Regions from separate parts of the Bradyrhizobium sp. LA6.1 genome, predicted to be linked through region 2. Evidence: predicted binding sites of a transcription regulator. Region 2 holds the regulator's gene; the other holds the start of a gene.
The links. The regulator PhoB, encoded in region 2, activates phosphate uptake and scavenging genes when phosphate is short. The targets are predictions, from matches to a motif close to TGTCATNNANCTGTCAT.
Positions count from the first base shown of each region.

Region 1 (4,356 bases), on a different contig from region 2:
GATGTCGAGCTCGTCGTGATGGATTGCGCGCTGGCGCCGATCCAGCAGCGCAATCTCGAGAAGGAATTGCACGCCAAGGTGCTCGACCGCACCGGGCTCATCCTGGAAATCTTCGGCCGCCGCGCCAAGACCAAGGAAGGCTCGCTCCAGGTCGAGCTTGCGCATCTCAACTACCAGCGCTCGCGCCTCGTTCGCTCCTGGACCCATCTGGAACGCCAGCGTGGCGGCTTCGGCTTCATGGGCGGTCCCGGCGAGACGCAGATCGAAGCCGATCGCCGCCTGATCCAGGAGCGCATCTCGAAACTCGAGGGCGAGCTGAAGAAGGTGCAGGCGACGCGGCGGCTGCATCGCGCCGGACGCCAGCGCGTGCCGTATCGCGTCGTCGCGCTGGTCGGCTACACCAATGCCGGCAAGTCGACGCTGTTCAACCGCCTGACCCGCGCCGACGTTCAGGCCGCCGACATGCTGTTCGCAACACTCGATCCGACCCTGCGCGCGCTCACTTTGCCGCATGGCGGCAAGGCGATGCTGTCCGACACCGTCGGCTTCATCTCCAACCTGCCGACCCAGCTCGTCGCCGCCTTCCGCGCCACGCTGGAAGAGGTGCTGGAAGCCGACGTCATCCTGCATGTGCGCGACATCTCGCACGAGGATGCCGAGGCCCAGCAGGGCGACGTCGACGCCGTGCTGCGCCAGCTCGGCATCAATCCCGACGACAGTGGCCGCATCATCGAGGTCTGGAACAAGATCGACCGTTACGAGCCTGACAAGCGCGAAGAGCTTTTGAACATCGCCGCGCGCCGGCCGGAAGATCATCCGGCGATGCTGGTCTCGGCCGTGTCAGGCGAGGGGATCGATGCACTGCTTGCGGCCATCGAGGAACGTCTCGCCGCAAAGCGCACCACGCTCGATCTCTCCATCGACGCCGCCGACGGCGCCGGCATCAGCTGGCTGCACAGGAATTCCGAGGTGCTGGCCAAAGAGCTGCACGACGGCCGCTTCGACATGACGGTGCGGGTCGACGAGACCAAGCGGGATATCGTGGTGAACCGGTTCGATGCCGTGCCGCGCGTGGCGTGATCCGAAGGGCGCGGTGCGCCCGACCGGCCTGCGTGCGATATCGACCATATCCGCGTTTCCGGGTTGAGACGCGTAACGCTAGAATGGAATGGTCAGGCCCGGATTCTTCGCCTGCGCCTTGGTATAGGCGACGCCGTGGATCTTGATCCCGCGCTCGTCCAGCAGCGAAATGATGCCGCCCTGGTTCGACAATTCCATCGGCTTCTGCACGACGACGGCGAGCGTGCCCCCGGCCGCGATCTTCCCTGACAGGACCATCTTGTTCTTTTGCTTGTCGGCCAGCATCCAGCCGGTGAGATCGATGTCGCGATCGGCCGTATTGAGCAGCGTGACGACTTCCCGCTCAGGCGTCTTCAAGGCATTGACGAGTGCTGCGATGATGCGCACGAGTCCGTCAGGCATTTGCCCGGTCGGAGGAGCGGTCGGATCTGGCGGCTGTGTCGGAGCGCCGAGATCGATGGGGTCACCGGTCTTGTCGTCGGTGTGCCAGGCCTGGGTCTGGAATTTGAGGAAGACCGCCGTCCATAGCTTCTGATCCGGGAATTCGAACACCAGCCCGCCGTCTTGCCATGGCCCGTTGTCGCCCGAGAATCGTCCGATTGGATTTCCCTGATTCATATGGATATCGTGAATGCCGCGGCCCGGCCGGAAGCCGAAATAATTGTCCGCCTTGGTCTCCGGCCCCCATGTCTCACCGAATGCGTAGATCATCGCGCTTTCGTTTGAGAGCGCGCGCTGGACGAACTGGTCGAGCTTCTCGTTGAGGTCATTGTCGGGTCCGGGCACGGACAGCGGCAGCGGGATCATCTCCTGGGGCTGCATCAGATTGCCGCGAATGAAGTCCAGCGCGATGCTGGCCGGCTTCGGCGGCTGCGGGTGCAGGCCCTCCGGCAGCGCCGCGAGATGATCGGTGATCGGATGGACAAAGTGCGATCGCACCAGGAACTCGACTTCGCTTCCGTCGGCTGACTGCACATTGACGGCGATGCGGAAATCCGCGTTGTCGGCCACGACATGGACTTGATAGTGCGGCGACTGGCCGGTGCCGAAACGCATCGCGATCGGGCGTCCTTTGAGGACCGAATAGTGCTTTAATGGCATCGCACTCACCTGAGGTGGGATTTCGGCTGCGCGGGCTCCGTTGCTCAACTCTAGACTGCTTGTCGTGACGGTTTCATGGCTTGACTGCGATCCGCCATGACCGCCTCGCTGCATTCGGGAAAAGATGCTGACCTATATCTCCTTCGCGACCGCTTCGATCCTTGCGGGTACACCGATGGAGCAGGCCACAACGCTAGCGGCGGGCCTGCGAGCGAGTCTCTGATACCGGTTTCCCCTCACTCTTCGCCGCGTTCCACAGCGCGTCCATCTCCGCCAGCGACGCCTGCTCGAGCGTCCGCCCTTGCGCCTCAAGCGCGCGCTCGATGAAGGCGAAGCGCCGCTCGAACTTTGCATTCGTCGCGCGTAGCGCGGCTTCCGGATCGGCGTCGACGTGGCGGGCGAGATTGACGAGTGCGAACATCAGATCGCCGGTTTCCTCCGCCAGCCCCTCGCTGTCGTTGCGGTCGAGCGCCGCCTCGATCTCGTCGGCTTCTTCGCGGATTTTCGCCAGCACCGCGCGCGGGTCGTTCCAGTCGAAGCCGACGGTGGAGGCCTTGCGCTGGAGCTCCATCGCGCGCGTCAGCGCGGGCTGACCGGCCTTGACGCCCGAGAGTAACGACTTGTGCGTCGGCGTTTCCTCCGGCGGCCGGCGAGCCGCACGTTCGGCTTTCTCCTCGGCCTTGATGCGGTCCCAGACCTCCTTGACGTGGGAGGAGGCGAGGTTGCCGTCCTTGTCGGCGAAGACATGAGGGTGGCGCCGGATCATCTTGCGGGTGATGGCCTCCACGACGTCGCCGAAGGTAAAGGCATTCTGTTCTGAAGCCATCTGGGCGTGAAACACGACCTGGAGCAGGAGGTCACCGAGCTCCTCGCGCAGATCGTCGAGATCGCCGCGGCTGATGGCCTCGACCACCTCATAGGCCTCCTCGATCGTGTAGGGCGCGATCGTCGCGAAATTCTGCTCGAGGTCCCAGGGGCAGCCGGTCACCGGCGTGCGCAGCGCCGCCATGATCTCGATCAGACGGGAAATGTCGCGGGAAGGGGTCATTGCGGGGCAGTCTCCTGGCTCCAAAGCCTTATGCCAAAAGCGGCCCGCCGTTCCCAGCGCGGCGCTGCGGAACAGGCCGATTTCCACCGATTGGCGGCAGATTGGCGAGCCGCGCCCGCAGTGCTAAAGCGCGGGCCATGAGTGACGCATTTTCATCACAAACCGCCCTGGTGCTCTTTTCCGGCGGCCAGGATTCCACCACCTGCCTCGCCTGGGCGCTCAGCCGCTTTGCACGCGTGGAGACACTGGGTTTCGAGTATGGCCAGCGCCATGCCATCGAACTCGCCTGCCGCGACCGGCTGTTCGACGGCATCAAGGGGCTGCGTGCCGATTGGGCCGCAAGGCTCGGCGAGAGCCACACGCTGTCGATTCCGACGCTGGCGGCTGTGTCCGAGACGGCGCTGACGCGCGACGTCGCCATCGCGATGGGCGCCGACGGCCTGCCGAATACGTTCGTGCCCGGCCGCAACCTGGTGTTCCTGACGTTTGCCGCGGCGCTCGCCTACCGGCGCGGCATCACCCACATCGTCGGCGGCATGTGCGAGACCGATTATTCCGGCTACCCTGATTGCCGCGACGACACCATCCGCGCCATGCAGGCCGCGCTCTCGCTCGGCATGGCCAGGCAATTCGAGCTGCATACGCCGCTGATGTGGATCGACAAGGCGGCGACGTGGAAGCTCGCTCACGACCTCGGTGGCGCAGGACTGGTCGATCTCATCCGCGAGCACTCGCACACCTGCTATCTCGGCGAACGCGGCGCGCAGCATGAGTGGGGTTTCGGGTGCGGCGAGTGCCCGGCGTGCAGTTTGCGGGCGAAGGGATGGCGAGAGTTTGCGGCGGGGCGCAAATAGCGCTCCAATCTCCGCCGTCATCGCCCGCGAAAGCGGGCGATCCAGTATTCCAGAGAAGGTGCTTGAGCCGAGAAGCCGCGGCGTACTGGGTCGCCCGGTCAAGCCGGGCGACGACGGAGGAGAGAGCTTGCGCCCTCTCAACGTCGTCATTGCGAGGAGCGAAGCGACGAAGCAATCCAGACTGCCGCCGCGGAAAGATTCTGGATTGCTTCGCTACGCTCGCAATGACGAGATTGTGGCGCGAGCTAGCCAAAATCCTCTGGCTTTAGCTCG
Region 1 is NZ_JBEPQK010000003.1:531,786-536,141, reverse strand. Features, by position in the region: gene hflX (GTPase HflX) at 1-1,080, shown strand, start outside; gene ABIB99_RS09690 (DUF2278 family protein) at 1,159-2,181, opposite strand; gene mazG (nucleoside triphosphate pyrophosphohydrolase) at 2,375-3,229, opposite strand; gene queC (7-cyano-7-deazaguanine synthase QueC) at 3,367-4,083, shown strand; gene ABIB99_RS09675 (nitrile hydratase accessory protein) at 4,329-4,356, opposite strand, start outside.
Region 1: ABIB99_RS09690 (DUF2278 family protein) is a predicted target of PhoB. The motif match lies at 2,242-2,258, and genes of this name have one in related genera.

Region 2 (5,802 bases):
CGCCGGTGCTGCCCGAAGCTCCGGCCAAGGTGACGGTGCGCAACCTCAATTTCTATTACGGCGAGCACCACGCGCTGAAGAACATCAATCTGGCGCTCGGCACCAACCGCGTCACGGCGTTCATCGGCCCGTCGGGCTGCGGCAAGTCGACCCTGCTGCGCATCTTCAATCGGATGTACGACCTCTATCCGGGCCAGCGCGTCACCGGTCAGCTCATGCTCGACCAGACCAACGTCCTCGACCCCAAGCTGGACCTCAATTTGCTGCGCGCCCGCGTCGGCATGGTGTTCCAGAAGCCGACGCCGTTCCCGATGACGATCTACGAGAACATCGCCTTCGGCATCCGCCTTTACGAGAAGATCTCGAAGTCCGAGATGGACGACCGCGTCGAGAAGGCGCTGCGCGGTGGCGCGCTGTGGAACGAGGTCAAGGACAAGCTCAACGCCTCCGGCCTGTCGCTCTCCGGCGGCCAGCAGCAGCGCCTCTGCATCGCCCGCACGGTCGCGGTGCGGCCCGAGGTGATCTTGTTCGACGAGCCCTGCTCGGCGCTCGACCCGATCTCGACCGCCAAGGTCGAGGAGCTGATCCAGGAGCTGTCCGAGAACTACACGATCGCGATCGTCACCCACAACATGCAGCAGGCGGCGCGCGTCTCCGACAAGACCGCCTTCATGTATCTCGGCGAGCTGATCGAGTTCGACGACACCAGCAAGATCTTCACGTCGCCGACCGACCGGCGCACGCAGGATTACATCACCGGCCGGTTCGGCTGAGGAGACGGAACATGGGTTCTGAACATACCGCAAAGGCCTTCGACACCGACCTCCAGGAGCTCACGCGCCTGGTCGCCGAGATGGGCGGCATCGCCGAGCGCATGATCGTCGATTCCGTCGACGCGCTTATCCGCCGCGACGTCGCGCTCGGCCAGCGCGTCGTGACCATCGACGCCGAGCTCGACGCGCTCCAGAAGAAGATCGAGGAGCGCGCCGTTCTCACCATCGCGCGCCGCCAGCCGATGGCGGTGGATCTGCGCGAGATCGTCGGCGCCATGCGCGTCGCGACCGATCTCGAGCGGATCGGCGACCTCGCCAAGAACATGGGCAAGCGCGTCGCGGCGCTGGAGACGGATTTCCATCCGCTCAAGCTGTTCCGCGGTCTGGAGCACATGACCGACCTCGTGCAGCAACAAGTCAAGTCGGTGCTGGATGCCTATGCCGCGCACGATCTGCCGGCGGCGATGGCGGTGTGGAAGGGCGACGAGGAAGTCGACGCCATCTGCACCTCGCTGTTCCGCGAGCTCCTCACCTACATGATGGAGGATCCGCGCAACATCTCGTTCTGCATCCATCTGATGTTCTGCGCCAAGAACATCGAGCGCATCGGTGACCACGCCACCAACATCGCCGAGACCGTGTTCTACATGATCGAGGGCCAGGCGATCACCGACAAGCGGCCGAAGGGCGACATGACGACCTTCGCCACGACGGTCCCGAACACTTAAGGAGCGACGAACACCATGGGCGCACGCATTATGGTGGTTGAGGACGAGGAAGCTCTCACCGAGCTTCTCCGCTACAACCTCGAAGGCGACGGCTATGACGTCGAGACGGTGATGCGCGGCGACGACGCCGACACCCGCCTCAAGGAGCACATCCCCGATTTGATCGTGCTCGACTGGATGCTGCCGGGCCTCTCCGGCATCGAGCTGTGCCGGCGGCTGCGCACCCGGCCCGAGACCAAGCAGCTCCCGATCATCATGCTCACCGCGCGCGGCGAGGAGAGCGAGCGGGTGCGGGGCCTTGCGACCGGCGCCGACGACTACATCGTCAAGCCGTTCTCGGTCCCGGAGCTGCTGGCACGCGTGAAGGGCCTGCTCAGGCGCGCCAGCCCGGAGCGGCTTGCCACGGTGCTCGCCTATGGCGACATCGAGCTTGACCGCGACAAGCGTCGCGTGGCGCGTTCGGGCCGGCCGATCGATCTCGGTCCGACCGAATATCGTCTGCTGGAGTTCTTCCTGGAGCATCCCGGCCGCGTGTTCTCGCGCGAGCAGCTGCTCGACAGCGTCTGGGGCCGCGACATCTACATCGACGAGCGCACCGTCGACGTCCATATCGGCCGCCTGCGCAAGCTGCTCAATCTCGGCCGCGAGCAGGACCCGATCCGCACCGTCCGCGGCGCGGGCTACGCACTGGACGATCGTTTTGCGAAGGCGGAGCAGGCGTAAGGGGTTGCTGTGGCAGACGTGATTTAGCGGGCTGCCACCGCATCCTCGATGTCGTCCCTGTGAACTCAGGGGACCCATAACCACAGGGAGTGGTTTGGCGACGACTCGGAGTGATCATCCCGCGCAATAACTACGCGCCGGGATTATGGGTCCCTGCGTTCGCAGGGACGACACCGAGTGAGTTGAGCCGTCATCGCGTGACGGCGCCGTCTTCGTAGTCAGCTAATCCGATACCTCAGCGCGGACCCGGCTTCACCGGCGCGCGCCGGCGATCGGCCGCGGGCTGATACGCCACGCGCGAGTGCTGGGCGCAGTAGGGCAGGCCGGAGAGCGCCTTGCCGCCGCAGAAGAAGAAATCCGGGCTCGAGGGATCGCCGACCGGCCAGTGGCAGGTCGCCTCGTTCAGCTCCAGCAGCGACAGCCGCTGGCTCATCGGCACGACGTTGTCGTAGGTGACCGGTTCGGCCTCGACCTCGACTTCGAAGGCCTGCGCCAGCGCGGTGTTGCCGCGCGCGATCGGGCGTGTCACCCGCATCATGTGCTGGGCGGGGCGCGCCTTGCGCGGCCGCGGCGCTGCCGATGAAGGGCTCTTGGCGCGGCCCGACAGGCCGAGCCGGTGCACTTTGCCGATTACGGCATTGCGGGTCACATTGCCGAGTTCAGCGGCGATCTGGCTGGCCGAAAGCCCGGCCTCCCAGAGCTTTTTCAGCTGCTCGACGCGATCATCCGACCAGGTCAAAACGGTCATTGCACCCTTTCCTTCGCCGGCGCCTGCCATCCTGGCGGCCGCACGGCGAATGCCTAAGCTTCGAAAAACCCGTGCCGCCAGAATCCCTTAAGGCTCGCCGGGCGCACCAGATGCGCCCGAACGCTTACGCCGGTACATGAGGACTTAGAGGATCAGAACTGCTGCACGAGATGTCGTATCTGACAAGCCAAACGCTACAATATGGCGTGACTCACGCGCAAGAGTCCGCCGACTCGCTTCCACATGTTCCGTGGCGGAAATACGCAAAATCGCCACCGCAAGACTACGGATTCTGCGTTTCGCGAGGCTTTCCGGGCGGCATTGACACCGGTTTCACCAGGCATAAGATAGTCACACGTGCCGCCCTTAAAAGGCGGCACGTTTCGTTTTCCGGGCCGGTCAATGGTGCGTTGCGCAATGCACGCTCACACCGTCCGCAACATTCAAGTGATCGTCATGACTAACAGCGCAGCGCCGCATTTGCTCCCCGTTTTTGCCAGGTCCGACCTCGGTTTCGAGCGCGGTGAAGGCTGCTGGCTGATTGCGACCAATGGCGATCGCTATCTCGATTTCACCTCGGGCGTGGCGGTGAATGCGCTCGGCCATGCTCATCCTGCGTTGGTCAAGGCGTTGCAGGAGCAGGCCACCAAACTCTGGCACATGTCGAACCTGTTCCAGAGCCCGGACGGCGAGAAGCTCGCCGCGCGTCTGTGCAACGAAAGCTTCGCGGACTTCGTGTTCTTCTGCAATTCCGGCGCCGAAGCGCTGGAAGGTGTGATCAAGCTCGTCCGCCATCATCACTTCTCCAAGGGTCATCCGGAACGTTACCGCATCATCACCTTCGAAGGCGCCTTCCACGGCCGCACGCTGGCAACGCTCGCCGCGACCGGTTCGGCAAAATATCTCGAAGGGTTTGGCCCGCCGATGGACGGCTTCGACCAGGTCCCGCATGGCGATATCGAAGCCGTCAAGAAGGCGATCGGTCCGCAGACCGCCGGCATCCTGATCGAGCCGATCCAGGGCGAGGGTGGCGTGCGTTCGGCAACGCCCGCCTTCCTGAGGGCGTTGCGCCAGCTCTGCGACGAGAAGGGCCTGCTGCTCGCGTTCGACGAGGTGCAGACCGGCATGGGCCGCACCGGCGATCTGTTCGCGCATCGCCGCACCGGCGTCACGCCTGACGTGATGTCGCTGGCCAAGGCGCTCGGTGGCGGCTTCCCGATCGGCGCGGTGCTGGCGACCGCGGATGCGGCTGCCGGCATGGGGCCCGGCTCGCACGGCTCGACCTTCGGCGGCAATCCGCTCGCGATCTCAGCTGCCAACGCCGTGCTCGACGTCATGCTCAAGCCCGGCTTCTTCGACCACGTGCAGAAGATGTCGCTGCTGCTCAAGCAGAAGCTCGCCTCCGTGATCGATCGTTATCCCGACATCGTCAGCGAAGTGCGCGGCGAAGGCCTTCTGATCGGCATCAAGGCCGTGGTGCCGTCAGGCGATCTCGGCGCGGCGTTGCGCAACGAAAAATTGCTCACGGTCGGCGCCGGCGACAATGTCGTGCGCTTCCTGCCGCCCTTGATCGTCACCGAAGCCGAGATCGAGGACAGCGTCGGGCGGCTCGAGCGCGCCTGCGCCGCGATCTCGTCCAGTCAGACCAAGCGGGCGGCAAGCTGATGAGCAAGTCCCCGAAGCACTTTCTGGATATCAACGAGCTCCCGTTGTCGGAGCTCAAGAGCATGCTCGCGGCCTCCTCCGCCATGAAGGCGAAGCAGAAAGCGCACCAGCCGGTGAAGCCGCTGGAAGGCAAGACGCTGGCGATGATCTTCGAGCGTCCGTCCACGCGCACCCGCGTCTCGTTCGACGTCGCCATGCGCCAGCTCGGTGGCGAGCCCATCATGCTGACCGGCGCCGAGATGCAGCTCGGCCGCGGCGAGACCATCGCCGACACGGCGCGCGTGCTGTCGCGCTATGTCGACGCCATCATGATCCGCATCCTCAATCACGAGGCCCTGCTGGAGCTGGCGGAATATGCGACGGTGCCCGTCATCAACGGCCTGACACGGCGCTCGCACCCTTGCCAGGTGATGGCCGACCTCATGACCTACGAAGAGCATCGCGGCTCGATCGAGGGCAGGACGGTGGCCTGGACCGGCGACGACAACAATGTGCTGGCGTCCTGGGCGCATGCCGCCGAGCGTTTCAAGTTCAAGCTCAATGTCGCGACGCCGCCGGAGCTTGCGCCGAAAAAGGTGATGCGGGACTTCATCAAGGCCACCGGCGCGCCGATCGTGCTCGGCACCGATCCCGAGGCCGCCGTGAAGGGCGCCGACTGCGTCGTCACCGACACCTGGGTGTCGATGGGCGACAAGGAAGGCGAGCACCGTCACAACGTGCTCAAGCCCTATCAGGTCAATTCGAAGCTGATGTCGCTGGCCAAAACCGATGCGCTGTTCATGCATTGCCTGCCCGCCCATCGCGGCGAGGAGGTCACCGACGAGGTGATCGACGGCCCGCAATCGGTCGTGTTCGACGAGGCCGAAAACCGCCTGCATGCGCAGAAGGGCATTCTGGCCTGGTGCTTTGACGCGGTGAAGTAATCTCACTTGTAGCCCGGATGGAGCGCAGCGAAATCCGGGTTTGTGTCCGCAGTTGGAGTGGTCCCGGATTGCGCTACGCTCCATCCGGGCTACGCGGGCTATCGCGTAATCCTGTGGCTATGGGTCCCGTATCAGCGCTTTGCGCGCCCCGGGACGACATCGAATTTGCAGGATCCTGTGCGATCATAAGTGCATCCGGAACACACCGCCCTTGAGCCCTCTTCCATTTTCCTCCATCGACC
Region 2 is NZ_JBEPQK010000021.1:37,076-42,877, reverse strand. Features, by position in the region: gene pstB (phosphate ABC transporter ATP-binding protein PstB) at 1-773, shown strand, start outside; gene phoU (phosphate signaling complex protein PhoU) at 785-1,501, shown strand; gene phoB (phosphate regulon transcriptional regulator PhoB) at 1,517-2,224, shown strand; gene ABIB99_RS36530 (GcrA family cell cycle regulator) at 2,460-2,972, opposite strand; gene ABIB99_RS36525 (aspartate aminotransferase family protein) at 3,429-4,637, shown strand; gene argF (ornithine carbamoyltransferase) at 4,637-5,560, shown strand.